DNA from 2 places in the Limosilactobacillus sp. C0001E2 genome. Region 1 is predicted to be linked to the other one. Evidence: predicted binding sites of a transcription regulator. Region 1 holds the regulator's gene; the other holds the start of a gene.
The links. Region 1 encodes CtsR, which represses protease genes until heat stress. Its sites were predicted from a motif close to TTGGTCAAAAAAGGTCAAANA; they were not measured.
Positions count from the first base shown of each region.

Region 2: AC1EKL_RS07905 (ATP-dependent Clp protease ATP-binding subunit) is a predicted target of CtsR. The motif match lies at 9,759-9,779, and genes of this name have one in related genera.

Region 1 is NZ_JBWPXC010000002.1:189,406-204,929, reverse strand. Features, by position in the region: gene rpoC (DNA-directed RNA polymerase subunit beta') at 1-2,313, opposite strand, end outside; gene rpoB (DNA-directed RNA polymerase subunit beta) at 2,331-5,921, opposite strand; gene AC1EKL_RS03185 (TetR/AcrR family transcriptional regulator) at 6,196-6,786, opposite strand; gene AC1EKL_RS03180 (ATP-dependent Clp protease ATP-binding subunit) at 6,926-9,412, opposite strand; gene AC1EKL_RS03175 (CtsR family transcriptional regulator) at 9,430-9,897, opposite strand; gene adhP (alcohol dehydrogenase AdhP) at 10,066-11,091, opposite strand; gene AC1EKL_RS03165 (amino acid permease) at 11,715-12,824, shown strand; gene glnA (type I glutamate--ammonia ligase) at 12,847-14,172, shown strand; gene glnA (type I glutamate--ammonia ligase) at 14,458-15,524, shown strand, end outside.
Region 2 is NZ_JBWPXC010000009.1:592-16,115, reverse strand. Features, by position in the region: gene AC1EKL_RS07950 (hypothetical protein) at 277-1,377, opposite strand; gene AC1EKL_RS07945 (hypothetical protein) at 1,728-2,414, shown strand; gene AC1EKL_RS07940 (sunset domain-containing protein) at 2,508-3,122, opposite strand; gene AC1EKL_RS07935 (Rpn family recombination-promoting nuclease/putative transposase) at 3,276-4,100, shown strand; gene proC (pyrroline-5-carboxylate reductase) at 4,144-4,908, opposite strand; gene AC1EKL_RS07925 (MucBP domain-containing protein) at 4,910-5,638, opposite strand; gene AC1EKL_RS07920 (hypothetical protein) at 5,973-6,143, shown strand; gene AC1EKL_RS07915 (hypothetical protein) at 6,428-6,670, shown strand; gene AC1EKL_RS07910 (ECF transporter S component) at 6,759-7,355, shown strand; gene AC1EKL_RS07905 (ATP-dependent Clp protease ATP-binding subunit) at 7,514-9,724, opposite strand; gene AC1EKL_RS07900 (hypothetical protein) at 9,985-10,182, shown strand; gene AC1EKL_RS07895 (phosphocarrier protein HPr) at 10,283-10,549, shown strand; gene ptsP (phosphoenolpyruvate--protein phosphotransferase) at 10,552-12,285, shown strand; gene AC1EKL_RS07885 (glycosyltransferase family 4 protein) at 12,414-13,628, shown strand; gene AC1EKL_RS07880 (glycosyltransferase family 4 protein) at 13,628-14,650, shown strand; gene AC1EKL_RS07875 (lysylphosphatidylglycerol synthase transmembrane domain-containing protein) at 14,652-15,524, shown strand, end outside.

The DNA of each region.
Region 1 (15,524 bases):
CAATCCTTCACGGAAGTTAGAAAGAATTGGCAATTCCATGATCTTACCAGATGGTGAAGCCATCAGTCCACGCATCCCAGCAAGCTGAGTAAAGTTAGAAATGTTACCACGTGCCCCAGAGTCGGACATCATGTTAATTGGGTTATGGATATCCATATGCTCAATCAGTTTTTCTTGAACTTCATCCTTAGCGTCGTTCCAAACACCAATAACCCGTTCATAACGTTCATTATCAGTGATTAAACCACGACGGAATTGCTTAGTAATTAAGGCAACCTGCTTATGAGCTTTTTCAATAATTTCAGGCTTTTCCTTTAAGTCGGTAATATCGGCAACCCCAACCGTTAACCCAGAAATGGTTGATTCATAATAACCAAGATCCTTAATTCGATCTAGGAATTCAGATGTTTCCGTCACTTTGTAAATCTTGTAGATTTCCGCAATGATATCTGAAAGGAAGCCCTTCTTGAATGGTGGAACAAGTGGAGCATTTTCAAGGTAATCATGAATGTCTTCACCTTTATCCAAGAAGTACTTATCAGGAACCCCATTTTGTAAGTTATCATCAGTTGGTTCATTAATGTAAGTGTAATCTTTTGGCAAGATCTTGTTGAAAATCAGCTTACCAACACTTGTTACCATGATCTTATTACGTTGATCATCCGTAAATGGCTTTTCAGGGTAAGCAGCCACTTGCACCCCAACACGAGTTTGTAATGCAACATAACCGTTCCGATAAGCCATTTCTGCTTCATCAGCATCCTTGAAGATCATTCCTTCACCTTCACGACCCTTATCTTCAGTGGTCATGTAGTAGTTACCAATAACCATATCTTGTGAAGGCGCCACAATTGGTTCCCCATCACGAGGAGATAGAATATGATGGGCAGCTAACATTAACAAACGAGCTTCGGCTCGTGCTTCATCAGAAAGCGGAACGTGGATGGCCATTTGGTCACCATCAAAGTCCGCATTGTAGGCTGTACATACTAATGGGTGTAACCGCATGGACTTACCAGAAACCAAAATTGGTTCAAAGGCTTGGATACCCAAACGGTGCAATGTAGGTGCCCGGTTCAAAAGAACTGGGTGTTCCTTAATAACATCTTCCAGAACATCAAATACCTTATCATCACGCTTATCAATCATACGCTTGGCTGCCTTAACGTTATTAACTAAGTTACGTTTAGTTAATTCGTGCATGATAAATGGCTTAAATAGTTCTAGCGCCATTGGAATTGGCAGTCCCATTTGATTCATCTTTAATGATGGACCAACATCGATAACTGAACGTCCAGAGTAGTCAACCCGCTTACCAAGCAAGTTTTGACGGAAACGTCCTTGCTTACCCTTTAGCAAGTGTGAAAGAGATTTCAGTGGACGATTACCTGGTCCGGCAACTGGACGCCCACGACGACCATTATCAATTAATGCATCGACCGCTTCTTGGAGCATCCGCTTTTCATTTTGAACAATGATACCTGGTGCATTTAACTCTAATAAACGCTTCAAACGATTGTTACGGTTAATAACCCGCCGGTATAAATCGTTCAGATCAGAGGTAGCAAAACGTCCACCTTCTAGCTGAACCATCGGCCGTAAATCAGGTGGCATAACTGGAATAACATCCATTACCATCCATTCAGGCTTGTTGCCAGACTTAATGAATGCTTCCAAAATATCTAGACGCCGAACTGCTCGTGTCCGCTTTTGACCGGTTGCATCCTTCAATTCAGCCTTTAATTCGTCAGCTTTTTTTTGAAGATCAACATCCTTCAAGAGCTTCTGAACCGCTTCTGCACCCATTTCTGCGGTGAAACGGTCACCATATTCGGCCTTCTTATCACGATACTCTGCTTCCGTCAAAAGTTGTTTCTTTTCTAAAGGAGTGTCACCTGGGTCCAGAACAACATAAGATGCAAAGTAAATTACTTCTTCCAAAGCCCGTGGACTCATGTCCAAAACGAGACCCATCCGTGATGGAATCCCCTTGAAATACCAGATATGTGATACTGGAGCAGCTAATTCAATGTGTCCCATCCGTTCACGGCGAACTTTAGAACTAGTAACTTCAACTCCACAACGGTCACACACTAATCCCTTAAAACGAACTCGCTTGTACTTACCACAAGCACATTCATAATCTTTGGTTGGACCAAAGATTCGTTCGTCAAACAGACCTTCTTTTTCAGGCTTCAAAGTCCGGTAGTTAATCGTTTCTGGCTTCTTTACTTCACCGTATGACCAACTACGAATCTTGTTAGGTGAAGCCAACCCGATCTGCATACTTTCAAAATTATTGACGTCAATCAAAGGGCTGTCCTCCTTTTTTAGTCTTGCTTAGCTTCATTTGGTTCAGCTGACGTTGATTGATCAGCATTTGCCGTTTCTTGTTGTTTTTGTTGGGCGTGTTGCGCTGATTTACGAACATCAATCACATCTTCGTCCATGTTTTTAAGTTGTACTTCTTCATGGTTATTGTCGAGCACTTTCATGTCCAAACCAAGAGATTGAAGTTCCTTAACCAATACCCGGAATGATTCTGGAACACCTGGTTTTGGAATCTGATCACCATTAATAATGGCATCATAAGTATTAACCCGTCCAACAACGTCATCTGACTTGTAAGTCAAGATTTCTTGCAAGGTGTAAGATGCACCATATGCTTCAAGGGCCCAAACTTCCATTTCACCGAACCGCTGGCCCCCAAATTGGGCTTTACCACCAAGTGGTTGTTGGGTAACTAATGAGTAAGGTCCAATTGAACGTGCGTGGATCTTATCATCAACCATGTGAGCTAATTTCAGATAGTGCATAACACCAACGGCAACTCGTTGTTCAAATGGTTCACCAGTCCGTCCATCATAAAGGATTGTCTTCCCATCTGATGGCAAACCGGCTTCCTTAACAGCATCCCAAACGTCTTGATCAGTGGCCCCATCGAAGACTGGAGTAGCAATGTGAATCCCTAATTCACGGGCTGCCATCCCCAAGTGTAATTCGATAACCTGACCAATGTTCATTCGTGATGGCACACCCATTGGGCTTAACATGATATCGATTGGTGTTCCATCTGGCATGTATGGCATGTCCTCTTCAGGAACAACGATCGAAACCGTCCCTTTGTTACCATGCCGACCGGACATCTTATCCCCGACCTGGATCTTCCGCTTTTGGGCAATGTAGACCCGGACCATCTTGTTTACACCAGGTGACAGTTCATCCCCGTTTTCACGAGTGAAGACTTTAACGTCTTGGATAATTCCGCCACCACCATGAGGAACCCGAAGTGAAGTATCACGTACTTCACGAGACTTTTCACCAAAGATCGCATGCAGTAAACGCTCTTCTGCTGATAATTCAGTAACCCCTTTTGGTGTTACCTTACCAACCAAGATGTCACCATCATGAACTTCAGCACCAACCCGAACGACACCATTTTCATCCAAATTCTTTAATGCATCAGCACCAACATTTGGAATTTCGCGAGTCATTTCTTCGGGTCCTAGCTTAGTTTCACGAGCTTCTGATTCGTAAGATTCGATATGAATTGATGTATAAACATCATCCTTCACTAATCGTTCAGAAATTGCGATGGCATCTTCGAAGTTATAACCTTGCCAAGTCATGAATGCAATCAGTGGATTTTGTCCTAATGCCAATTCACCTTGTTCCATTGATGGACCATCAGCCAAAATATCGTCAGCATCTACATGTTCACCAACTGTAACAATTGGACGTTGGTTATAGTTCTTACCACCATTTGAACGACGGAATTTCATTAGTTTGTAAGTATCAAGAGTGTCATCATCACGACGAACACGAATTTCACGTGCATCAACATATTCAACAGTTCCAGAGTACTTAGCAATTAAGGCAACCCCAGAGTCATGAGCAGCCTTATATTCAATCCCCGTTCCAATCAGAGGAGCATGAGGATTAATAAGCGGAACAGCTTGCCGCTGCATGTTGGCCCCCATCAACGCACGGTTAGAGTCATCGTTTTCCAAGAATGGAATACATGCAGAAGCAACAGAAACTACTTGTTTAGGAGAAACGTCCATGTAATCAACGTTTTCAGCGGTAGTTGAAATATAGTCATCTTTATCACGACACATAATTTCATCTTCGGCAAATGAACCATCATCATTTAGCTTAGTGTTAGCTTGCGCAATGATGTAGTTATCTTCTTCATCCGCTGTTAAGTAGTCAATCTTATCCGTAACTTTATGAGTTTCCCAAGAAACCCGCCGGTAAGGCGTTTCAATAAAGCCATACTTATTTACTCGTGCGTAAGATGATAAACTGTTGATCAATCCAATGTTTGGTCCTTCAGGAGTTTCGATTGGACACATCCGACCATAGTGCGTATAGTGAACGTCCCGAACTTCATATCCAGCACGATCACGAGTTAAACCACCAGGTCCAAGGGCAGAAAGACGCCGCTTATGAGTCAATTCTCCCAGTGGGTTAGTTTGGTCCATGAATTGTGAAAGTTGAGATGAACCAAAGAATTCCTTGATGGAAGCTACAACTGGACGAATGTTAATTAATTGTTGTGGAGTAACCGTATTGATATCTTGGATTGACATCCGTTCACGAACAACCCGTTCCATCCGTGCCAAACCAATGCGGAATTGGTTTTGTAATAATTCACCAACAGAACGAATCCGCCGGTTACCTAAGTGGTCAATATCATCAGTTGAACCAATTCCTTCTGGGAGATTAAAGAAGTAGTTTACTGAAGCAATAATATCAGCCGGTTGAATGTGCTTGAGTTCCAATGGAATATGGCCGTTGGAAACGATTGGCACAACTCGTTCTGGGTCCTTCTTAGAATAGACCAGAATCTTTTGGAGCTTAACTGGTGCAGTTACTACAGCTTCATCGGAAGGTGTGTACGTCACCATCTTAAAGTCATCGCTTTCAAGAGCTGGTTCTAACTTTTTAAGGACTTCTTTAGTAACTACATCGCCCTTATTAGCTAAAATTTCACCAGTTTCTGGGTCAGCCAAGGTTTCAGCCAAGGTTTGTCCCAACAAACGATACTTCATCTTAAGCTTCTTATTTGTCTTGTAACGTCCAACTGGTGCCATATCATAGCGCTTTGGATCAAAGAAACGCGCGGTCAAAAGACTCCGTGCAGAATCCGCAGTCTTCGGTTCACCTGGACGTAACCGTTCATAAATATCTTTCAATGCTTCTTCAACACGGGAGTCTTCAGCATCTTTATGAACATCCTTATCCAGAGTTGCGCTCAGTGAGTCAGAATTACCACCAAGCATTTCAATGATTTCATCATCTGAACCAAAGCCCAGCGCACGAACTAACTCTGTTAATGGTAATTTCCGTGTCCGGTCAATCCGCACATATGAAATTCCCTTAGCATCCGTTTCGTATTCCAACCATGCACCACGGTTAGGAATGAAGTTGGCACCATAACTTGGCCGACCATTCTTGTCAGTTTCTTCATTATAATAGACCCCTGGTGAACGAACTAATTGAGAAACAATTACCCGTTCTGCACCATTAATAATGAAAGTCCCTTGATCAGTCATTAGTGGGAAATCACCAAAGAACACATCTTGTGACTTAATTTCACCAGTTTCGTGGTTGGTTAAGCGTAATGTGACGTGGAGTGGTGCTGAATAGTTAGCGTCATGTTCACGTGCTTCATCAACTGTATACTTAGGTTCCATAAGTTGATAATCAACGAATTCCAAAGAAAGTTTCCCTTGGAAATCATCGATTGGCATAATGTCATTAAACATTTCCCGGATACCCTTATCCATAAACCAATTATATGAATTAGTTTGGATCTCAATCAGGTTCGGTAGATCAAGAACTTCCTTAATCCGAGAATAACTACGACTGGTACGGTGTTTACCGTATTTTACTAAATGTCCGGCCAAAGTATTCACCTCTCTAATTTGTTGGGTAAGTTCAACTTGCGAAATATTACATTTTGATTACATTTTGGATAAAATGCAACTTTTGGGCAAAAAAAATCCAAAAGCAGCTGGCAACTACCTTTGGGATTTATAAGGATTGCAATGGACAATAGATCATCACAACCGTTGAACTTACAGTTAAATACTTTCAAAGTATAATCGTTTTTTCTGACTAAGTCAACCGTTGCGACACTAAAAAAGAGGTTAGCTCATTAACTAACCTCTTTTATCTGAACGTGATTTCTTAACGCTGATTCAATCCGTTCATAAAGATATCTAAAATAATCCGGTTACGTTGTTCTTGCGTAATAGAACGGCCACCAAACTTTTGAAATGAATTAAACATTGGACTAAGACTAGCAATAAATAGCTCCGCAGCTTCTTTCGGCAACACATCTGGTCGCATCTTGATGTCAGGTTGCTTAAAGAATTCAGAAACTGGCTCAATGTAATCAATCATAAAAATTACATTTAATTTTCGCTTTGAACTTTGGCTAAGCAAATCCCCCGCGCTTTGCCACTGTTCATAGATATCTTTTGGATGCAGACGCAACAGGGTCTTAGCTAACTCCCATAAACGTTCTTCACCTTTTAGTTCGCTTTCCCGCATCACCTTATTTACTTCTTGACGAACCCGACTTCCATGACTAGTCATTACATCTAAAAAGAGTACTTCCTTATCGTTAAAGTGGTGATATAAAGCGGGCTGGGTAATTCCGATTTCTTTAGCAATATCACGGGTGGACGTCCCCCCAAAGCCATTATTCAAGAACAACTTAGTTGCCGTCTTCATAATTGCTGTCCTGGTTTTTGCTAATTGTTCAGATCTTCTCATATTTCAAACGAGCCTTTCTCATATTCAGTTTAACCAAATACCAACTATTTTAGTTTGCCAAAATAATTGTACATTATTTACTCATTTTTTCAATAAATTTTCGCGAACTTTATTTCCTAATCAAATCTACTGTTCTTTATCATTGAACAGCCAACGGATGTTTCCTACCAGCTTTTTGACTAGTAAAAGTTAGTTTTCCTTGACGAGCACCCACCGTGACCGTAGCAGCATTCTCAATTTCAACAGAAAGCAATGCTAAGCTAAGTGGATCTTCTACTAATGTTTGAATGGAACGACGTAGTGGTCGAGCACCATACTCTGGATTATAACCATCTTGGGCTATCAGATTAATTGCGGCGGGAGTAAATTTCAATGTGACATTTTGCTCTGCCACCCGCTGGGTTAAATCCTTTAATAGTAATTTGACAATTTGATGGAGATCATTCTTTGTCAAAGAATGGAAAACAATCGTTTCATCAATCCGGTTCAAAAATTCAGGCCGGAAATGTAACTTTAGCTGTTCCTGAATAGCTGCTTCCATCGCTGCATAGTTATCTTGAAGATCCTTAGCACCAAAACCAACTGTCTTTTCATCTCGAAGCTGGGTAGCTCCTAAATTAGAAGTCATAATTAAAATCGTATTTCTAAAATCGACTTTACGACCCTTCGAATCAGTCAAGAAACCATCATCTAACACTTGCAATAGTAAATTAAAAATATCAACATTTGCTTTCTCGACCTCATCCAGCAGCACGACAGAATATGGATGTTGCCGAACTTTCTCCGTTAATTGGCCACCTTCTTCATAACCAACATATCCCGGAGCAGCTCCAACTAACCGACTAGCACTGTACCGTTCTTGGTATTCTGACATGTCGATACGAATCATGTTGTCTTCCGAACCAAACATTTCTTCTGCTAACGCCTTAGCTAGTTCCGTCTTACCAACACCAGTTGGGCCTAGGAACATGAACGAACCAATTGGTCGGTGAGAATCCTTCAACCCGCTCCGTGCTCGACGAATAGCCCGTGCTAAAGCTGTTACGGCTTCATCTTGGCCAATCACCCGTTGATGAAGTCCTTTTTCTAAGTGCACCAGTCGATCGCTTTCTTTTTTCTTCAATTGTGTTAGTGGCACACCCGTCCACTCTGAAACCACCTGTGCAATATCATTATCGTCAATTTGTAGTGAATACTCATCTTGAGCTTCCATTTTTTGCCGGTGATCCCGCTCACGATCAACCTTATCCTTTAGTTTTAGTTCTTGCTGTCGCAATTTTGCCGCCTGATCAAAGTCTTGTTGTTCGATTGCCAATTCTTTTTGATCACGTAACTCATCCAGCTGACGAATTTGCTTAGCAAACGCAGTATTTCGCCCTTGACCATCAATCCGTTTCATTGCAGCCGCTTCATCCATTAAGTCAATTGCCTTATCTGGAAGAAAACGGTTAGTAATATACCGATCCGACAATGTTACCGCCGCCTCTAAGGCCTGATCAGTAATCTTTAGATGGTGATACTTTTCATATTTTGGCCGAATCCCCCGTAAGATCTCCACTGAAGCCTTTTTTGTCGGTTCGTCGACCGTGACAGTTGCGAAGCGGCGTTCAAGTGCTGAATCAGATTCTATGTGCTTTTGATACTCATCTAATGTTGTCGCACCAATTAACTGCAATTCACCACGTGCTAACGCCGGCTTTAAAATATTAGAAGCATCAATCGCGCCTTCAGCACCACCAGCACCAACTAGTGTGTGTAATTCATCAATAAATAGGATCACATTACCGTCCTGGTAAATTTCATTAATGATTTTCTTTAGACGATCTTCAAATTCACCACGATATTTAGTTTCTGCAACTAATGACCCCATATCTAACATCATTAGTCGACTACCAATTAAATTAGCTGGAACTTCTTCTTTAACAATTAACTGCGCCAGCCCTTCAACAATCGCCGTCTTGCCAACACCCGGTTCACCAACTAAGACTGGGTTGTTTTTAGTCCGGCGACTTAAAATTTGGACGACCCGCTTAATTTCACGATCACGGCCTACCACCGGATCCGGATCTTCATCACGGGCCATTTTAGTCAAATCACGTGCCAGTTTATCGAGGGTTGGAGTCTTACGGCCATTTCTTTGAGAACTATTTGGTTGATTATTAAACCGTTGTTTAGCATTATTAACCCCTAACCGACGTAGAAGAGTCCGGCGAGCTTGCGGAACATCTACGTTCAGGCTATTTAAAATCCGCGAAGATAAAATATTACTGTCGCCGAGCAAGGCTAACATCAAATGCTCGGTTCCAATTTGGTTAGTGCCTAACTGTTGAGCTAACTGGCCAGCTACCGAGAGCACCTCTCGCATTTTAGGAGAGTATGGCAAATAGCTATCGGCAGTCATATTAGTCATCGTTCCATAGCCTGTAAAACGTTCAATTTCTTCCCGAAGATCATCCGTTGTAACATTTAACTGCCGTAATAAATTTGCAGCAACCCCATTCTTTTCTAAACTCAACGCCAGTAATAGGTGTTCGGTCCCAACTGCTTGATGTTTGAAGTAACGCGCCTGTTCTTGAGCAATATTCAAAGCTGATTGTGCATTAGGAGTATACAAATAATCTGCCATAAGCGTTCTCCTTTCAGTTAACTTTCATAACGAAGACGATTTAAAAAAGCGATAAGCACCCGAGCACGCAGTCGATCTGCATTTTGCCGTGCAGTTACACCAAGGGTGTCTTTTGAGAGCGCCGCTAACATTAAGTCACCCTCTCGCCGTGAGATAACCTTTTCTGCATACAATGTTTGAACAATCGTAAACGCATCATTTTCCGTTAGCGATTGGCCAATTGTATTGATGAGCATATCTAGTACATCAACATCATCAATCAGATTAACCCGTTCAATCCGGATATAACCACCGCCACCCCGCTTACTTTGTACTAAATAACCATTTTGCAATGTAAAGCGTGTTTTGATGACGTAATTAATCTGCGATGGAACAACGTCAAAATGATTAGCAATCTCAGAACGACGAATTTCTACTTTTTCATCATCTGCTAAAATCGATTTTAAATACTTCTCAATAATATCTGAGATACTTTTCTCTTCCATTTTCTCATCCCCATCTCTGACTAATATTGACCTTAATCTTAATAACATTATAACAGACACAGCTTTTTCAATGAAAGAGCAATTCCAATTCATCATTGAGTCATATTTAAGACAACAAAAACAGCCCGCAATCTATCATTGCGAACTGTTTTTAAATTGTTTTAAATATTAGTCCTTGTTGTGAACAAAGTCAACAACGTTCCGACCAACAACTTTATTGTCCTTCAATTCTTGAATCATGTCGTTAATTTCTGAAAGCTTCCGAGTCTTAACAATTGGGTGAACCTTACCTTCGGCACCAAATTGGAAACATTCAGCTAAGTCTTGACGAGTACCAACCAATGAACCAGCAACGATGATTCCATCAAGAACAGTCTTGGCAATATTTAGTTTCATATCACCTTGTGGAAGGGCAACGGCAACTAGCTTACCATCTGGACGAAGTGAGTTAACTGCTTGGTCAAAGGCAGCAGTGGTAACAGCAGTAACAACAGCTGCATGAACCCCGCCAACCTTTTCTTGAATTTGTTCATCAACATTATTGTCATGACGGTTAATGCAGATTTCAGCACCATTTTCTTTAGCAGCCTTCAGTTTGTCAGGGTTACCATCAACGGCAATTACATGTGCACCAAAAACGTTGTGGGCAAATTGAATTCCGAGGTTACCTAAACCACCGGCACCAACAATTGATACCCATTGACCAGGCTTAATGTCGGCAACCTTCAAAGCCTTGTACATAGTAACACCAGCACAAGTTAATGAAGTAGCTTCAACTGGATCAAGTCCTTCTGGAACCTTAACAGCGTAATCAGCAGGAACAATACATTGTTCAGCCATCGCACCATCAGCAGTGTATCCAGCGTTCAAAACGTTCCGACAAAGAGTTTCACGACCAGTCAAACAATATTCACAATGGCCACAGCCCTTGAAGAACCAAGCGATTGAAACCCGATCACCAACTTTAAGGCTTGTAACACCAGGAGCGACCTTTGATACACGACCAACCCCTTCATGTCCAATAATCCGACCAGGCTTCTTACCGAAGTCACCAGCAGCACAGTGAAGGTCAGTGTGGCAAAGTCCACAGTATTCCATGTCGACTAATGCTTCGCCGGGCTTCAAATCACGTAATTGAACATCTTTAACAGTAACGTAACCGTCTACTGGATCATTAATAACAGCAGCTTTCATAGTGCAAAAATCTCCTTTTTCCTTGTTTGAAATCGTTTACGTCTATTATCATAGCAGAATTTCGGCAAAAATAAAGTGAAATATTGAACATTCTTTGTAAATTATTATGGACCATTAGTTAAGAATCGCCCCTGACTTCAGACCACGCTTGACATGAACGTTAAAACCAAAACAAATAATTTTTGTTACCATTTTCACTTACTTAAATAAAGCAGCGATAGTTGTTTCATGTTAAATTTACACTTTTCTTTTTTGTAAAATTATTTTACATATAATGCTTAATTTCATTTCTGCAAAAAAAGTCGAACCCATTGGAAGTAACCGGTTACATTGATTTTATAAGTGAAAATATCTACTGTCGTGATTAATTAATCATATTTTATTTTTCTTCGTTAGCTGCCTATATTCCTTAACAAAATTAAGATATTAGACATTACAGCTTGAAAAAGTTTAGATTTATGGACATATTTTAGATTATGTATAGTGACATTTAACGTTTTTTGTCAATAATTGAAGGTGAAAGGTCCTTTCAAGACAGTTTTGATTTACACAGTAAAAGATTTGTTTTCACCTTTACTAATGGGAAAACCATTAGTGTTTAATTCTAGTGGGAGATGGTGATAATGGCTGATGTTCCAGCTATTGGTCCGCATAGCGGACCGCATTTCAGCCACGACAAAACATTAGATAATAGTACAAAGCAATATAACCAGTTAACTGGTCTCAAGCTCTTTGCCATGTCATGTTCTGTTGTGATCTCAGTTGACGAATTCGCCCCATTTGGCAAAGCCGGAGCAACCTCATTATTCTGGTTACTTATCGCCGGCATTCTCTGGTTTTTACCAATTACTCAAGAAACTGGGGAAATGGCTTCAATTGATGGTTGGGGTGATGGCGGTATTTTTACCTGGGTCAAAGGTACCCTTGGAGAAAAATCTGGTTGGACTGCAATGTTCTACCAATGGATTCACATCACTGTCAGAATGGACACCATGATGTACTTCGTAATTGGTGCGTTTTCCATTGCAATGACAGTGCCAAAAGCTGATATTCAAAATAGTACAGGCTTTGTCTACACCTATGGACATCTTCTTTCATCAATTGGCTTGCCTGGTGATTTGCTTGGTAAAATCGTCGGCGTCCTTCTCGCTTGTGGCATTATTGGCGAATTAAGTAATTGGTTGGCTGGTCCAAATCAAGGCTTATTTGTTGCTGCTCGTCAAGGATACATGCCAAAGTATTTTGCTAAACCAAACAAGCGTGGCGTCCCAATGCGGATTGTCGTTTTACAAGCAATTGTGGTTACCATTACCGCATTAATGATCACTTTCGATAGTGGTGAAAATGCAGATTTTGCCTTCAATGTTTCCATGGCCGCAACCACCGCACAATACCTGATGGTTTACCTAATGATGATTGTTGCATACATTGTTTTAAAGAATAAATACGAAAATCTGCATCGAACTTATCGAATGAGTAATAGTCGAACTTTTAGTATTGTGGTTGCAGTAATTGGCTTTTTCATTACTTTAATGGCCTTCTTCATTACCTTCATCCCCGCCGAAGGAACTCCTGCTCATCTTCGTTCCACTTATGTAATTACCCTCATAATTATGGTTGTAATCGTTGGAATTTTGCCATTGATTATGTACCGCTATCACGATAAGTGGAGTAAAGAAGTTGCTCAGTACCTAAAGGAAGAAGATAAAACGCTTACTCAAGAAAATAAGTAATTAATTGGGGAGGTAACTTATTATGATTACAGCTGATGACGTTCGGAAACTCGCTAAAGAAGAAAACGTTCGTTACTTACGGATGACCTTTTCAGACGCTTTAGGAGCACTGAAAAACATCGAAATTCCAATTGCGCTCTTAGATGATGCATTAAATAACAAGATTAAAATTGATGGATCTTCTATCAAAGGATTCTTACCAATCGAAGATGCGGATATGTACCTCTACCCTGATACCAATACGTGGAAAATCTATCCTTGGGTTGCCGAGAAAAACAAGACTGCATCGATGATCTGTGACGTTCATAATGTTGATGGTACCCCATTTATTGGCGATCCGCGGAGCATCCTGCGGCGGGAACTCGATGCCGTTAAAGAAATGGGCTTCGATACCTTCGACATTGGGGCAGAACCAGAGTACTTCTTGTTTAAGGCGGATGAGAATGGTAACCCAACCATGAAAGTTAACGATGATGGTTTCTACTTTGACCTTGAACCAAAGGACTTAGGTGAAGCCTGCCGGCGCGAAACCGCAAATACGTTAACCCAAATGGGTTTTGAAGTTGAAGCTGATCACCACGAAGCTGCGGCTGGTCAACACGAAATCGACTTTAAATATGATAAAGCTCTCTACACTGCTGATAACGTTCAATACTTCAAGCTGACAATTCGACGGATTGCTCAAGACTTTGGTCTCTGTGCAACCTTCATGCCAAAGCCAATTACTGGAATTAATGGTTCCGGAATGCACCTCAACATGTCGTTATTCAAGAATGGTCAAAATATGTTTGACGATCCAGATGGTTTGAAGGGACTCTCTGAAACAGCATTGTACTTCTTAGGTGGTGTATTAGCTCACGCTAAGGCGATTACCGCCGTTGCCAACCCAACAATCAATAGTTTCAAACGACTCGTTCCTGGCTATGAAGCACCAACATACGTTGCTTGGTCAACGTCTAACCGGACTCCATTAGTACGGGTGCCAGCTGGACGGGGTAAACTGACCCGGCTAGAACTACGCTCTGGTGATCCAACGGCTAACCCATACATTGCAATTGCCGCTGCACTGGCTGCTGGGATTGATGGAATCAATAACAAGATTATGGCACCAGATCCGGTTGAACGAAACATCTACAAGATGACCGCTCAAGAACGGAAGGACGCTAACATCACTGAACTGCCAGGTTCCCTTAGTGAAGCGATTAAAGATTTGAATGATGATGAGGTTATTAAGAACGCCTTAGGTAGCTACTTCGTTAATAAATTTACAGCACTCAAACAACAAGAAATTAACGATTACAGAACCAACGTTACCGATTGGGAACACAAGCAATATTTTGATAACTAATTAACGCATTGTAACTCTTTACTCCTACAAATGATCCGTTCTGATTACACAATCATACATTTCTCCTTTAAACCAGTAAGGTCCCAATCTCCGCCTTGCTGTTTTTTTTCGTTCTTTATTTAATTAACCCCACTCCCGTGGATAAATTATTATCTTAATTAGGTAGACCGCTTTCACTTTAAGATTTACTTGCTTTCTTCACATCTATTCACAGTCGCCGAATTTCGTATTAGTATTGCACCATACTTTTTGTTAGACCAATTTAAGCATAAGGGAGATTAAACTATGTTAACAGCAAATGATGTAAAAAAGATCGCCAAGGATGAAGATGTACGCTACCTTCGGATGAGCTTTTCCGATGCCGATGGTGCTTTTAAAAATATTGAAATTCCAATTACACTTTTAGATGATGCCTTAAATAACAAAATTAAAATTGATGGTTCCTCCATTGACGGTTTCTTACCCATCGAACACGCTGACATGTATCTATATCCAGATCCATCGACGTTTGTGATTTACCCATGGACAGATGGCGTTAACAAAACTGCCGCACTCATTTGTGACGTTTACAATGTTGACGGTACCCCTTATGCTGGTGATCCACGAGGCATCCTGAAAAAGAATCTGGCTGAAGTTAAAAAGATGGGCTTTGACACTTTAAATATCGGTGCTGAACCAGAATTCTTCTTATTTAAACGGGACGAAAACGGTCATCCAACCATGACCGTTAACGATGATGCCTTCTACTTTGACACAGAACCAAAAGACGAAGGTGAAGCATGTCGCCGAGACATCACAAACGTTTTAATGGCGATGGGATTTTCTATTGAAGCTTCCCACCACGAAGCTGCGGCTGGTCAACACGAAATCGATTTTCGCTTTGACGATGCATTGCATACCGCAGACAAAATTCAATACTTCAAATTAGTAGTCCGCGAAATTGCTAAAAAACATGGCCTAGCTGCTACCTTCATGCCAAAACCTATTACTGGGATCAATGGTTCGGGAATGCACTTCAACCAATCACTATTCAAAGGCAGCGAAAACGCTTTTGATGATCCAGAAGGAACAAAGGGATTATCATCAACCGCCCTGCATTATCTCGCTGGACTCTTAAAGCATGCGCCTGCATTTACCGCAGTTGCTAACCCGACTATTAACAGCTATAAGCGATTGGTTCCTGGCTATGAAGCACCAACTTACATTGCTTGGGCAACTGATAACCGAACCCCACTTGTTCGTATTCCAGCCGGTCGGGGAAAGGTAGCTCGGCTAGAATTACGCTCCGGTGATCCATCTGCTAACCCTTACATTTTCATTGCCGCAATTTTGGCAGCTGGTGCCGATGGTAT
Region 2 (15,524 bases), on a different contig from region 1:
ATTGAGTCATTTATTTAAAACTATCACAAAATAGAATAAAAGGAAATTTATTTAGTAAATTCACTTTGGATTACTGTCGCATCAGCTTTTGACCACAGTTTCTGACCATGAAATTAACACAAAACCTTAACACATTTAGAGTGAAATGCTGGCATACCAATACCTCAGCTACCCCAAAACAGCGCAGCATTGTATAACAGTAAAAACCTGTATTAACAACGTTTAACGTTGATAGTACAGGCTTTTTGTGACCCTATTTTTAATCTTTATAAACGCCTATTGAACGTTTGCAGAATTAGTATTTTGTTCACTATTTTGCTGACCGCCATTCTGTTGCTGACCATTATTACTTTGTGAATCATCAGAATAATCTTGATTATCTTGTGAATCATTATTATCGTAATTATCGTCATAGTCATAGTAGTCATCATCGGTATCGCTATCATCGTAATAATCGTCATTAGTATCTTCGGATGAATCGTCACCGTATTCTTCATCATACGCCAGCAACCAAGCTAGTATCATGGCTAGTTCAAAATCATCACCATCGTCGTCACTATTATCAGAATTACTTGAGGCATTCTTAGCATTTGATGCATTGCTATTAACGGTGCCACTAGTAATTGCATCATATTTAGTCTTGCCGCCAATGGAAACAAAAAGGAATTTTTTATGGTTTTCAGGATTCATTAATACAAGTGCAATCCGTCCATTTGGTGTTTTAGTTTGCTTAGATAGCTTATTGATCTTCTTAGTTATACTATTCCAGCTATCTTTATCATCATACATTGCCTTAGAAACATCGTTTTCAAATGAACTATCTTTTTTCGGCGTAATTGTGTAGACAGTTTTCGATTTTTTGGTAACTTTAGCGCCCTTACCTAAACTAGTTTGAACTTTTGACTGAACGAAAAGGGTTGTTGGTTCAAAGTTTATTTTGACGGTTGTTGTGTTGAACTTCTTATTAATTACGTTTTTGGTTGATTTATTATCTTTGATGTCTTTAGGATTCTTAACTGCTAAGAAGTGGTATTTAAGTTTGTCACCTTTTTTGACTTTTGGATTGTTTTTAGCAGGATCAATATAACCAGCAAACTTACCATCTTTTACTTTCACATTATTTTGCATAGTAGTATCTTCGCCAATCCGACTATGCTGACCAGTATTAGAAATAGCTACAACCCTATAACCACTTGGGGCTGAAGTGGTACCCTTAATACGGATTAATTCACGATTACATTTACCTGTTCCTGCAACCGGCTTTATACCGTTTTCAATTTGAGTTTTGTAGACTTTCTGTCCGTTTACTCTTTTTGCACACGCAGCTAAAGATAGACACATTATTATAATAAAACTAACTAAACTGATTCTTTTCATTTGTTTTTCTCCCAATAGTATATCCTAGATTGTTAAACTTTCTGGCTAGATAATTTCATTACTTTAATTATAGGTCTAATTAATCAATATGAAGAAAGAAATTTGGGTATGTAGTTAGTCAAATGTTAATTTAAAACGATTTTAAATATAAAACAGGAAGTTAGCTTAAAATCATTGGCAATAACAATATAGAAATTTTAATAAGTATGATAAAATAACGTAGAAGTTTTCTGCAATAATTAATTAATATATGGGAAGAAAAAGTATGGATTTACAAAGAATTTTTCAATTTAAGTGGAGTGATAGCGGTCGTTCTGCTTGTTTTACAGTATTTAGTTCAAGTATTAAGAATGAAAAGAGGATATTCGACAGTCCGACGTTGGCGTGTTTTTATTAATTGGTTATTAATAGTTATCTTTTTTGTTGGCTTTGGTGGAGGAGGATACCTTTCATATAAAAATGGGCAAGCAGTTTCTCATGAATCTTCCAAAAAATCAACTAAGGTAAAAGAGGGTAGTAATGATCAAATTTCGTTAACCTTTAATAAAAAAGTTCATTTAGATGAAAATGGTGAGCGACGAGTGTCATTTAAAGTTTCGCCAAATACTCATTTAAAAATTGTTGGTCATTACAGTAAAAAAGTATACAAAGAATTTAATGTACGTTCAGGAAAAAATAAGGTGACTTTTCATTACACTTTCCGTGATTCCGGGACGTACGATATTGTTGCTGAGAATGGGAAACGTAAGATTACTAAGAAATTAGTGGTTGAAGATAATCCTGCAAGTTCTCATGAATCTTCAATTCAAAGTAGTAGTGCTTCTAGCATTAGCACTTCGTCAAGTTCATACAGCAGTAACCGTGTTGCTAATAACATTGGAAATGGAAGAAATGTTACAACTGGTGGATCACCACAATCAGGATTACGTTCTTACGCGAACAGTTATACAACAAGCCGACTAACTTCTTCGAATACTCAAACAACACCAAGTGAACAGACTCCCCATGAAGGAACAACAAATAATGGAGGAGAGTAACTAGACCATTCTGATTTATATGGATAAATTATTAAAAGAGCCGATCAAGCAAATTGATCGACTCTTTTAGAATATTTAGATGAATCAATAGTTTTACCGCAAGGCTTTTCGATAACCAGCAGCTTGAGCTTCTGCTTCAGTTTTAAAATAAACGGCGTTCGCAGAATTCATTCTGTAACCGTGCTGGCCTGGAGTATGATAAATCATTGATTTTGAATTTCCAACAATGGTACCCTGCTGATCAGTGGTCATATCACCATGATTATTGTCAACACCAGTACCATTGCTATTGTTGCTTAAAGTTGCATTCGAATTATTATCAGTGTCTTCCGTATCTTCTTGATTATCGGATGACGTATCAGTATTATCTGATTCATCATCATTTTCCTCGGATTCACTGTCGTCATCATCATCGTCATTACTTGATTCTTTGTGATGTTCAGTTTTTGAACTGGAAACGGCTTCATGATGAGAATTTTTAGAATGATCGGATAGTGTACCGGCGATACCGAAACAAATTAACATAATGATGAAAGAAGGGATAATTCGCTTCTTTAAAAGATTAGTCCGCTTGTCAGAGTTTTGATACGCTTTGACACAGAAATAAATGAGTGCCCCAATTGCTGCTAATCCGCCAACAATCATAAAGAACTTTAGAAATGCAAAGAAAATAATTAAACATATTATCCCGATAATGATATTTGTCATGTAATTTACTCTCCCAAATTTTTTATCTATAGTATCTTCAAGTTTACCAGAAAACTGGATTTAATATTACAGAAATTATTGATGCATTATTAAATAAAAAACAGCGATTTTTCCGTCTATAAAATATATCGGGTAATATAAAGGAGAGATTTGATGGAAAAGATTAGTATTCAAGATGGTTATGTCTTTGGCAGTGTGATGAGTAATTTGCGTCTTTGTAAGCATTTGATTCAAATGATTTTACCAGACTTGAAGGTAAGGGAAATTAAATTTCCGGTTCTTGAAAAGGGAGTACAAGAAGATCCACATAGCCACGGCGTTCGTTTTGATGTTTATACTGAAGATTCAAACGCAGTTTATGAAATTGATATGCAAGTCCGAAAAACGAAAGCTTTACCGCAAAGAATTAGGTATTATCAAGGACGAATTGATGGTGACTTGATTAGTCATGGCGACAGTTATGAACGATTAAAGAAAACCTACGTAATCTTTATTTGTCCATTTGATCCTTTTGGTCATGGACTTTGTAAGTATGAATTTCAAAATGTTTGTATAAATAATCCACGTATCCGAATGAACGATGGTCGTACAGTAATTTTCCTCAATACTAAAGGAACAGCTAATGATGTTTCCCAACCCTTGCAAAATTTTCTGCAATATGTTGATAATAAAGATGTTCAGGATGATAGTTATGTTAAGGAAATTGCCAGTTATATTCATCGTTTGAGTCGCAATGTGAAATGGAGGAACGGCTACATGGATAATAAAACGCATATGATGTTTCATGATGAAGACGTTCGGGAAGCGGGAATTGAGGAAGGAATAGCAAGAGGTAAAAAGGAAACTCTTGTAAAGACAGTCCGGCTTCTTCAGCAGATGCAGATTCCTGAAACGCAAATCAAGCAAAAGCTTCAAATGGATTTTGCTCTATCAGAAGATGAAATTACGACATTACTAGCAATGGTTAACTCTCATTAAAATAAAGGATCCCTTGGTCATTGATACCAAAAGGGATCCTTTATTAATTTTCACTTGCTTGATCCACTGCGTCCATCATGGCATAACGGACGCGGTGTTTTTCTAATGCTTCGACACCACGAATTGTGGTTCCACCAGGTGAGGTAACTTGGTCACGTAATTCAGCTGGAGATAATCCGGACTCCAATGCTAATTTACCGGTCCCGGCCACCATACTGGCAGTAAGTTCATTCGCAGTCCGTCGGTTAAGGCCATGCTTAACTGCCGCATCGCCCAATGCGTCCATGATGACATCGATGAATGCGGGGCCACATCCGCCAATGGTACCAACAATATTTAGTTGATCTTCAGGCATGGTAATCACCTGACCTAGTTGTTTGATCAGAGAAATGACATCCGCAGAATGATCAGTGTTGCTACCGAGTGCCAGCCCAATGGTACCAGCGTTAACACTAACGGGAATATTTGGAATAATGCGTATCCATGGATTATTAAGCAAGACTTTTCCTAAGCTCTGCAATGAAATCCCGGCGGCGGCCGAAATCATGACAACTTTTGCAGGGAGCTGATCAAAGTCTTTAATAATGTTTAGTGTCAATGATGCGGGAGTGGTCAATAGTAATACATCCGGCTGCCAGTCCATCATTTCGTTTGCATGATGAAAAAGCGGAAGTTGCCGTTCAGCACAAAATTTAGTGACCCGCGGATTTTCTGGATTCATTACTGCAATGGTAACCTGACTAGCATTAAGCCATCCCTTGATCATTGCCGTCCCCATGTTACCGGCACCAATTACACCAATTTTCATCTTATTCATCCTCATCTTGTTTTGTTAAGTGCACGTAGGCACCATTAATAAAGCCCCGTTGCTCATCTTGATACCAGGTGACCCCATTCTCGTCTTCCAGTCGACCAATTAATACTAGGTCTTGACCGTTGGCAACAGTACCGGTGGACTGACCATATGGATAATCATAAGTGTAGAGATGACCGCCCCGTAAGTAATCAACGGTGGCGGGCACTTTATTTAATGGCAAAACGCGTAGGTTAGTAACCGGTCCATCCTTAACTGGTGGTTCCTTAGCAAATGGGTCGTGATGAACAATTTTCATTGTATTCACATCAAACTTGATCCAACGATCAGCATTCACTTCATACCAAAATTCACCATTGGTCGTTGCTACCCGTTCGAATGAACGGACATACATTTCGCCAGGGAGGATGTTATCAACCGGCATTCCTTCCACCTGATCATACTGTTGGACAGGTTGTTCTAAGTAGAGGTACATATCGATATCTTCGATTTCACCCCAGCTCTTTTTCCGGTAGTAGAAGTGGACATTTTCTTGACTGCCATCGAACTTGCCGGAAGTTTGACCGTCAGTTTTAATAAGTTTATATTGGGGTAATTCTTTTTTTACAACGGTGTATCCGTCGTTTTCATATCCACGAATTAATTGCGGGACAGCAAGATTGGCTCCCGAATCAATATCTTGGTAATAAACCCAGAAGGGGCGTCCAGTTTTTAAAGATTTCATGAGTTTCAACTCCATTATTTTTGTTCATTAAGGTTAGTATACCGCGTTTATCCTGGCGGAGAGAGTGATCTTAACATTCTTTAAATAAGTATAGGAAAATCGATCACATCAAAGCTTTGTTGAATTGTTTAAAGAAACAAAAAATAATCAGTCGTTTCTACCATCGTGATGACCATAACTACCATGCGTTTCATTGTTATTTCAAGAAAAGTAATATGACTTTTCCATGGGAATTACAGATTTGGGATCAGGAAGACGAACAAGAGAATGTGACTGCCCATCTAAGGCATAATCAGGAGCGGGATGATATACTAAAAGAAGGAGGTAAGTAACGATGATTCAATTAATACTATTAGTGACATATCGTAGGCAAAAATTGGCTTACCGTTTTGCCTCAACACATTATCAAAAAATTGAAGAACAAGAAAAAAAGATCAGTCATTTAATTAAAAACATTCCGTTGTCGTTTAGTAATCGACTCGCGATGCCTCCTTGGAAGCTTTAAAAGAAAAGGACCCATATTTTAAAGATGTTCAGTATGAATCGTCCTTGGAATCATTTATCTCTGATATGAAAAGCAAAAGTGAACTAAATGATGAGGACATTGCTTCATATCTACAAACCAAATAGCATTTAGATGCCTTTTCCTTACAAAAGGTCCTATATTATGGTTATGCAGGTTTTTTAACGGAATTCCATCAACGACCCTTTAACGCTCATTTTATTGCTTTTTCTCATGGACCAGTTGATTATGATATCTGGAAACGGATTAAATATTCACCAGAAACTATGAATTACCAATTTGATTTTTTACAAAAGATTGCAGCTAAACCAAAGATTAAGCAATATTTAGATGGAGTTGTTAAAAAATACGGGCAGTATTTTCAAAAGACGAACAGCTTTAATAATGATGACGAAAATCCTACCCATAACTTAGGTACGCCATGGAGTCGTGCGTATGCAAAGGGGCAAAATACGCCAATTACGGATGATGATATTTTAAAGTATCATTATTTAGAAAAAATCGACTAAATTTATACACAAAAAGCCCGTCAGAAATGACGAGCTTTTTAGTTACTGGTTATGCTATAATTTCTTTATCAAATTTGAGGAGATAATCATGAATCGTCAACGTCAGCAAATCCACAATATGACCCGACGCACGATGTTAATTGTGTTAATTGTATTACAAGACTTGTTACCATTTATTGGGAACCTACCGATTGGTCCGCTTTCAATCACAACGTTACCGATCACGGTCGCGGTGGTTGCGGTTCTTTTTGGCCCCTTAGATGGGGCGGTGGTTGGTGGTGCCTGGGGAGTTCTAACCTGGATCAGGGCGTTTGTTTACCCCAGCAGTCCATTGGCACCACTGATTTTTACTAATCCCTTCATCGCTGTTTTACCACGGATAATGGTGGGGATTGTTGCTGGATATGTGTTCAAAATTGTCCGTCAACGAAGTGAACGCATTGCGGCCAGTTTATCCGGAGCATTGGCATCGTTAACCAATTCGATGTTGGTCCTTGGGGGAATTTATTTATTTGCGAATACCCCGGCGGTTGCTGCTGGTTACCATGTTCATCAATCAGGACTGATTAATGCCTTAGCGATCATCCTCGGAACGAACGGGGTGGTGGAGTTAATTATCACCGCGGTGGTGACACCATTAATTGCATTGCCACTACTAAGGCACCTACAAAGAAAGGGAGCGTGACAGAAGCCATTTATGGCTTCGTTTTCACGCCCCCGCGAGCGCAAATAGGGCTCCAGAGTTCGGCTTGACCGAGCACTGGAGCCCATTTGCGTACCGCGCCATTCGTATTTCCATCTAGCAGAATTACTTATGACACGATCCCTTTTGGTTAGTCTAAATTAGTCGTTATTTTCTGTTGTCATTGGTTCTTTGGCGTCATCTTTTGCCATCACCGTAATTTGGTCACCATCCATTTTGGCAACCAAGTTGTGGGCATCACTGTTGTCCAGAACAAAGTCGGCAATCCGATCTTCGATTTGCTCTTGAATTACCCGCCGTAATGGACGTGCTCCCATCTTCGGGTTGTAGCCAAGTTCGACTAACTTTTCATCAACATCTTCTGGAACGTCAATGTGTAAGTTGCGGTCTGCCAACATTGTGTTAACGTCTTTAATCATCAGGTCGACAATCTTCATTAAGTTATCCTTAGTGAGGGCGTTAAACTCAACGATGTCATCAAACCGGTTCAGAAATTCTGGCTTGAAGTAATTAGTCAGTTTATCCAAGACGGATGAAGTGTCACCAGAAGCTTCAGCACCAAATCCAACGCTGGTAACCGCGTCACCGGAACCAGCATTGGAGGTCATAATAATGATGGTGTCCTTAAATGAAACGGTGCGGCCTTGGGAATCGGTTAAACGTCCATCGTCCAGAATTTGCAGGAACATGTGCATTACATCTGGGTGCGCCTTTTCAACTTCATCCAGGAGAATCAAGCTGTAAGGGTGCCGACGAACTTGTTCGGTTAACTGACCGGCTTCTTCGTAACCAACGTACCCAGGTGCAGAACCAATTAATTTGGATGTTGACATCTTATCCATGTATTCGGACATGTCGAAACGGATCATGGCGTCCTTTGAGCCAAAGAGTTGTTGGGCTAATTGCTTGGCAGTTTCAGTCTTACCAACCCCAGTTGGACCCACGAAGAGGAAGGAACCAATTGGGCGGCCGGACTTGTTCAAACCAATCCGGTTCCGACGAATGGCCCGTGCAATCTTATCGACAGCTTCCGTTTGTCCAATAACGTGAGCGTCAAGCTTTTTGTCAAGATCCTTGAGTTGTGTTTCTTCTTGCTTTTGCAAATCACCGACCGGAATGTTGGTCTTTTCTTCAACAATATCCTGCATATCCTTAACGGTTACCGTTGCTTCATCTTCAACTTTGTTTTCTTCAGCGGCTTTCTTAGCCTTGGTCAAGCGAGTAACCTGATCCCGATAAAAGGCCGCCTTTTCATAGTCTTGATTATCAACGGCTTGCTGCTTATGGGCTTCAGCAGTGTGGATTTCATTTTCAATTGCGGCCGGATCGACATTCTTTAAAGTCAAGTTCTTCCGTGAACCCGCTTCATCTAAGAGGTCGATCGCCTTGTCTGGCAGGAACCGATCTTGGATATAACGATCAGATAGCTTGGCAGCGGCCACAATGGCATCATCCGTGTACTTGACGTGGTGATAGTCTTGGTAACGGGTCTTGATCCCGTTTAAGATTTGAATAGTTTCGTCAACGGAAGGTTCTTCCACTTGAACTGGTTGGAACCGCCGGGCTATCGCACCGTCCTTTTCAATCTTCCGGTATTCATTTAAGGTCGTAGCACCAATTAATTGGAAATCACCACGTGCCAGAGCAGGCTTCAAAACGTTCCCGGCATCCATGCCGCCTTCTGCGTTTCCGGCACCCATGATTTCATGGATTTCATCAATAAAGAGAATGATGTTCGGGTTCTTCGAAACTTCCTTAATTAATTGTTGCATCCGCTGTTCAAATTGACCACGAATTCCAGTCCCTTGAACAAGGGAAACCACGTCTAAACGAATAATTTCCTTATTTTGCAGTTTTTCTGGAACGTCACCCGATACGATCGCGGTAGCGAGTCCTTCTACGACCGCCGTCTTACCAACTCCGGCTTCACCAATTAAAACCGGGTTATTCTTGGTCCGCCGGTTGAGAATTTCAACGACCCGCTTAATTTCATTATCACGGCCAATAACCGGGTCAATTTTTCCTTGGCGGGCAAGGTCCGTCATATTGATCCCAAATTGAGCGAGCATGCCGCCTTTACCGCCACGACCGTTGCCACCTTGACGTTGGTTTTGGGAAGCACCAGCTGCGGCTTGACTTTGCATATTATTGAGTGCCTTCATAAAGTCGTCCATGTTACCGAAGGCAAATCCGCCATTATTCATATCATTTCCTCCATTCATCATATTTAATTGTTGATTGTTAAATTCTTCATAACATTTTTGACAGAGGTCGACCTGCATTTTCTGACCATTAACCATCATTTGTAGATGAATGGTTGCAGGATTTTCGTGACAGTTTTGACATAACATTGTCGAAAGATACCTCCTTCATTAATTTCAAAAAAGTTTGACCTTTCTTGACTATTGATTATAATTATACTTACTTTTTTTCAGAAAGCAAGGGAATGCACTGATTGAGTGAATTGTGAATAAACGCTGTTGGATCAAGCGTTATCGCCGTTTAATCACCTCTGCATCCAAATAAATTTTAGCACTCTTTATGAATGATTGCTAAATTGGTGCGAAAATCATGTATAATATAGTAGAAACTTTTTAAAGGGGATGATGGGTTGTCAGAAATTGATTACCAAGCACAATTGGATCAACTGCATGCGGGAAAGGTGAAAGAACTGATCATTAAGCCGGAACAGTTCATGGATTTTCAAAATGTGTTTCAAAGTTATCAATACCGTTCCCAAATTGAGGGGGATGCCAAGCATGGTGGAGAAATTCACTATCATCTAATTAGTGAGCGGGCTGAATCGTAATTTTTACGCTTGTATTTACCGCTTACAATCGCTATAATAAAACAAAGTAAAGCGCGAAAAGTGCTGCTTAACTATTATTGTTCTAAGGAGAATGATTATAATGGAAAAACGTGATTTTACTATTACTGCTGAAACTGGAATCCACGCACGTCCTGCAACGATTTTAGTACAAACTGCTTCAAAGTTTACTTCAGACATTACCTTAACTTACAACGGTAAGAGCGTTAACTTGAAGTCAATCATGGGTGTAATGTCACTTGGTGTTGGTCAAAACGCTGAAGTAACAATCTCTGCTGAAGGTGACGACGAAAAGGATGCCATTGCAGCAATCGAAGACACAATGAAGAAGGAAGGACTGGCTGACTAATCATGTCCCACACACTCAACGGCATTGCTGCCGGTGGCGGGATTACCATCGCACCGGTCTATGTCATGGGGGCATCCAGTCTGGCCGCACCTAATAAGGTCGCGGATGATGAGAATCATGAAGCACAGCGGCTTCGTGATTCTTTTTCTTTAATTAACCATGATTTGCGACAAATTGGTGACCAGGCGGAAGCAGAATTTGGTCGACCAATTATGACCATTCGGACGCTCCAGACCGTTATCAATGATCCAGCCGTCCGCCAACTGGCGATGGATATGTTAATTGAAAACCATTGGACCGCTGAGTGGACGGTGGAACAGTTGGTAGATCGTTTACAAAAGCTGTCCACGATTGCAGTCAGCAGTCCTTTTTGGGTCGGGGTGGTTCATGACCTTGGCCAACGCCTTTTGAGCCACTTGTTACAAGAGCCGATTCCAGATGTTGCTAATTTAGACCACCGGGCGGTTGTAATCGCCCATTCAATTAGTCCAACTCAGGTTGTTCGCCTTGATCGTCAATTAGTTGCTGCCCTGGTAACGGATGAAGGCGGTGCAACATCACATTTCTCTTTATTATCCGAAGAACTAGCCATTCCAAGTGTTGTAGCAACTCATGGAGTGACCAAATATGCTCATGATGACATGGTGGCAATTGTGGATGGTATTCACGGTAAGGTCATTTTGCAACCTTCACCGCAGGAGATTGATCAATACCAGAAAATGGCCGGCCAGTATGCACGTGAAAACAGTGCACTTGGTAAGTTGAAACATCAGGAAACGCGCAGTACTGACGGGCAGCGGATTCGGATTGCTGCAAATATGTCCTTGCCAGACGAAATTAATTCCATTACACATAGCGGTGCGGAAGGGGTTGGATTATTCCGGACGGAATTTATGCTAATGGAGGATGCCCGGTTTGCCAGCGAGGATGCCCAATTTGCGATTTATAAGCAGGTTGCTACTGCCATGCCAGAACGACTAATTGTGGTTCGGACTCTTGATATTGGTAGTGATAAATTAGTTCAGGACGCAAGTTATGATGATGGTAGTAACCCGGCGCTAGGATTGCGAGGCTTACGGCTCGGATTAGCTCATCAAGAGTTACTTCGTCCGCAAATCCGCGCGTTACTGCGGGCAGCTACTTATGGTAAAATCGCGATTATGTTTCCAATGGTGACGACATTATCGGAATTTCGCCAAGCCCGGCAGATTGTTGATGAAGAACGGCAAAAGCTTACTGATGAGGGAATTAAGATTCCTGATAATGTTCAAGTCGGGATGATGGTTGAAACGCCAGCAGCCGTGACAATGATTGATCAATTTGCTCAGTATGCGGATTTCTTTAGCATTGGTTCAAATGATCTCGCACAGTATTTATTTGCGGTTGATCGTACCAATGGTCAGGTGGCACCGCTGTTGCAGACGTTACATCCAGCAATGCTCCGTTCCGTCTTGCACGTTATTCGTCAGGCACATAATGAAGGCAAGTGGGTGAGCCTTTGTGGTAATATGGCGGCCCTTCATGTTGCGGAACCATTACTTTTGGCCATGGGATTGGATGAATTTTCGGTCCCTAGTGATCACATTTTACCGTTAAGACATCTCATTAGTGGCCTGTCAGTTCGACAACTGCAGCCATTATTACATCAAGCACTAGGTTTAGAGAGTGCGGCTGAAGTTGAACAGTTAATCAAACACTCTTTACCAGAACTTTATCAGGCAGATCAGAATAATTAATTCAGGCCCGCATCAGTGATTCATGATTTCGCTGGTGCGGGTTTTGACTTGCGACAAAAGCAGAGAAAGTTTAAAATAATTAGAATGTGTTATTAAGAGTTAAAAACGCTGAAAAAGGAGAATTTCGTTTGAATATCGGACTGTTTACAGATACATATTTTCCACAAGTAAGCGGCGTGGCGACATCCATTAAGACCTTACGAGATGAGTTAATTGCGCAGGGCCACCACGTTTACATTTTTACATCGTCAGATCCACGGGCAACGGATAGTCCTGAAGATGGGATTTACCGGTTTGCCAGTGTTCCGTTCGTTTCATTTAAGGATCGGCGAATCGCGTTTAGTGGTTGGTTTAAAGCCCTCCGGATTGCCCGTAAGCTCCACTTAGATATCATCCATAACCAGACCGAGTTCTCACTTGGTGTAATGGGGAAGATGGTCGCCAAGGAGATGGGGATTCCCTGTCTGCATACTTATCACACAATGTACCAGGATTATCTTCACTACATTGCCAATGGTCGCATTCTCAAGCCGAAGGATGTGGCTCGTTTAGCACATTTATACCTTAAGAATATGTCAGGAATTATTGCGCCGAGTGAACGGGTTCTAGATACGCTTGAAAGCTATCATGTCGAGTCACCAATTCGGATTATTCCGACGGGAGTTAATCTACGCGTGTATAAGCTTCGCGATACTGACGAACAAAAAGCCGCAATTCGCCAAAAGTATGGCTTTAAAGCCGATACTCCAGTGATGTTGTCGCTGAGTCGACTCGCCTTTGAAAAGAATATTCAAGAATTGATTAATTCTATGCCTGATATTGTTGCCCAAGAACCAGCTACGCAGTTATTAATTGTCGGCGATGGTCCCGCCCGTTCCTCGTTAGAACGTCAGGTTCGGGAAATGAACTTAGGGGATCACGTCACCTTTACTGGTCAGGTCAACAATGATCAAGTTCACCATTATTATCAAATGGCGGATGTTTTTGTTTCGGCATCTGATTCCGAATCTCAAGGGTTGACCTATGATGAAGCACTCGCCTCCGATTTACCGATTGTGGTTCGCCGGAGTGAGTATACTGATCAACTAATTGATGATCCGGGAATTGGCATTAGTTTTCAGCGGCGGGCTGAACTGGTCAACGGGGTTTTGAATTATTTGAAGAATCCGCCCCGGGCTGAAGCCGTTGCCAAACGTCAGCAAAAATTGCATGATATTTCGGCGGCGGTATTTGCTAAGCGGGTCCTCGATTTTTATGAAGAATGTCAAAATCGTTTAGACCAGGAAAGCGCCCTTAAACAACAGCAGCGTCGACACTTGTTTCATCGTTCAAGGAGACTCTAATGTTAAAGATTACAATGTATTCGTCGGCTGATAAGGTGAAAGGCCAGGGGGTTGGCAGCGCCTATATAGAGCTAGTTAAAATGCTTCGGCAGCGTTTTAGTAAAGAGTTCGATATTGAGATTAATAAGTGGCGAGCTAGTGATATTAGTCACTACCACACGATTGATTTACCTTTTTATTTCTCAACCTTTTCTAAAAAACGTGGTCGTAAAATTGGTTATGTCCATTTTTTGCCAGAAACGTTAGAAGGAAGTTTGAAGATCCCACAACCATTCCGGGGGATCTTTTATCATTATGTAATTGCATTTTATAAGCGGATGGATCATCTAGTGGTCGTGAACCCGTCATTTATTCCTAAATTAGTGGCTTACGGAATTCCGGAGAAGAAAATTTCGTATATTCCTAATTTTGTTGATGCGAAGGAATTTTATCCGGTTGATGCTGACCAACGACGGCGGTTACGGGACAAGTTTAAAATTCCGTTAGACAGATTTGTAGTACTAGGTAGTGGTCAGGTCCAGGAACGCAAAGGGGTTCCGGACTTCATTCAGCTCGCCCGTCAAAATCCAGACATTCAATTTATTTGGGCTGGTGGCTTTTCATTTGGTGCGATGACGGATGGGTATAAGGAGTTAAAACGGGTGGTTGATGATCCACCTGCAAACCTCTGGTTCCCGGGAATTGTAAGTCGACAAGAAATTGCTGAACTTAATAATGCAGCGGATTTGTTTTTGCTACCATCCTTTAATGAACTATTTCCGATGTCGGTTCTTGAAGCGTTCTCTTGTGGAACGCCAGTGATGCTGCGTGATCTTTCTCTTTACCATTCAATTATTGAAGGCTACTATGAACCAGCGGTGGATGTTGACGACATGCAACGTAAGTTAACTCGTTTGAGTAATGATCCAGATGAATTGAAAGGGTTGCGTGATAAAGCACGGCAAGCTGCACAACGGTACTCAAAAGATCATCTGGCTAAGATTTGGTATCGGTTCTATACCAGTCAAGCGAAGGAGAAGTAATATGTCGCGAAAGAATTGGTTAGTGCTGACAACGATGCTGTTGTTAGGCATTGGCATATTTGCGTATTCACTAAGGGATACTAATTTACAAGAGATTAGCGCTGATTTGGCAACCATGAATTGGGGATGGTTTATGGTTGCATTGCTATGTATATGTTTATATTTAGTTTTTGAGGGGGTTACGGTCAAAATCTTTATGGCAAACCGCTATCCTCACTTTACGTGGAAAGATGCCTTACGGTTACCGTTAATTGAGCAACTATTTAATGGAATTACTCCATTTTCAACGGGTGGGCAACCGGCTCAATTGGTTGCAATGCTTCAGTCTGGGGTTGACGGTGGAATTGCCAGTTCCGTATTGCTGATGAAGTTTGTGGTTTTTCAATCGATGATTGTGGTGAACTTTGTTATTAGTTTATTGATTGGTTTTCACTATATTGAAGAAAAACTACATGTCCTATCATTATTAGTAATCTTTGGCTTTGTAATTCATTTAAGTGTGATTGTGGCATTATTGATGGTAATGTACTGGTATAACTTTACGAAGCGTCTTATGAATGTGGTGATCAAACCAGTACGGTGGTTCGTTAAGGAGCGGCGTTATCAGGAAATTAAGAATTCACTAAATGAGAAAGTAGATTCTTTTTACCAAGAGAGTATTAAGATGAAGTCGGAGTATGGAAAATTAGCTAAAGTAGCAGTGGTTACGATTTTACAATTAATGGCTTATTATATTATTCCGTACTTCATCCTCTTAGCGTTGAATGTTCATGGCGTCAGCTTGGTGATGGCGATGAGTTTGCATACGTTAATCTTTATGATTATTTCGCTGTTTCCGATTCCGGGCGGAACGGGGGGTGCAGAGTATAGCTTT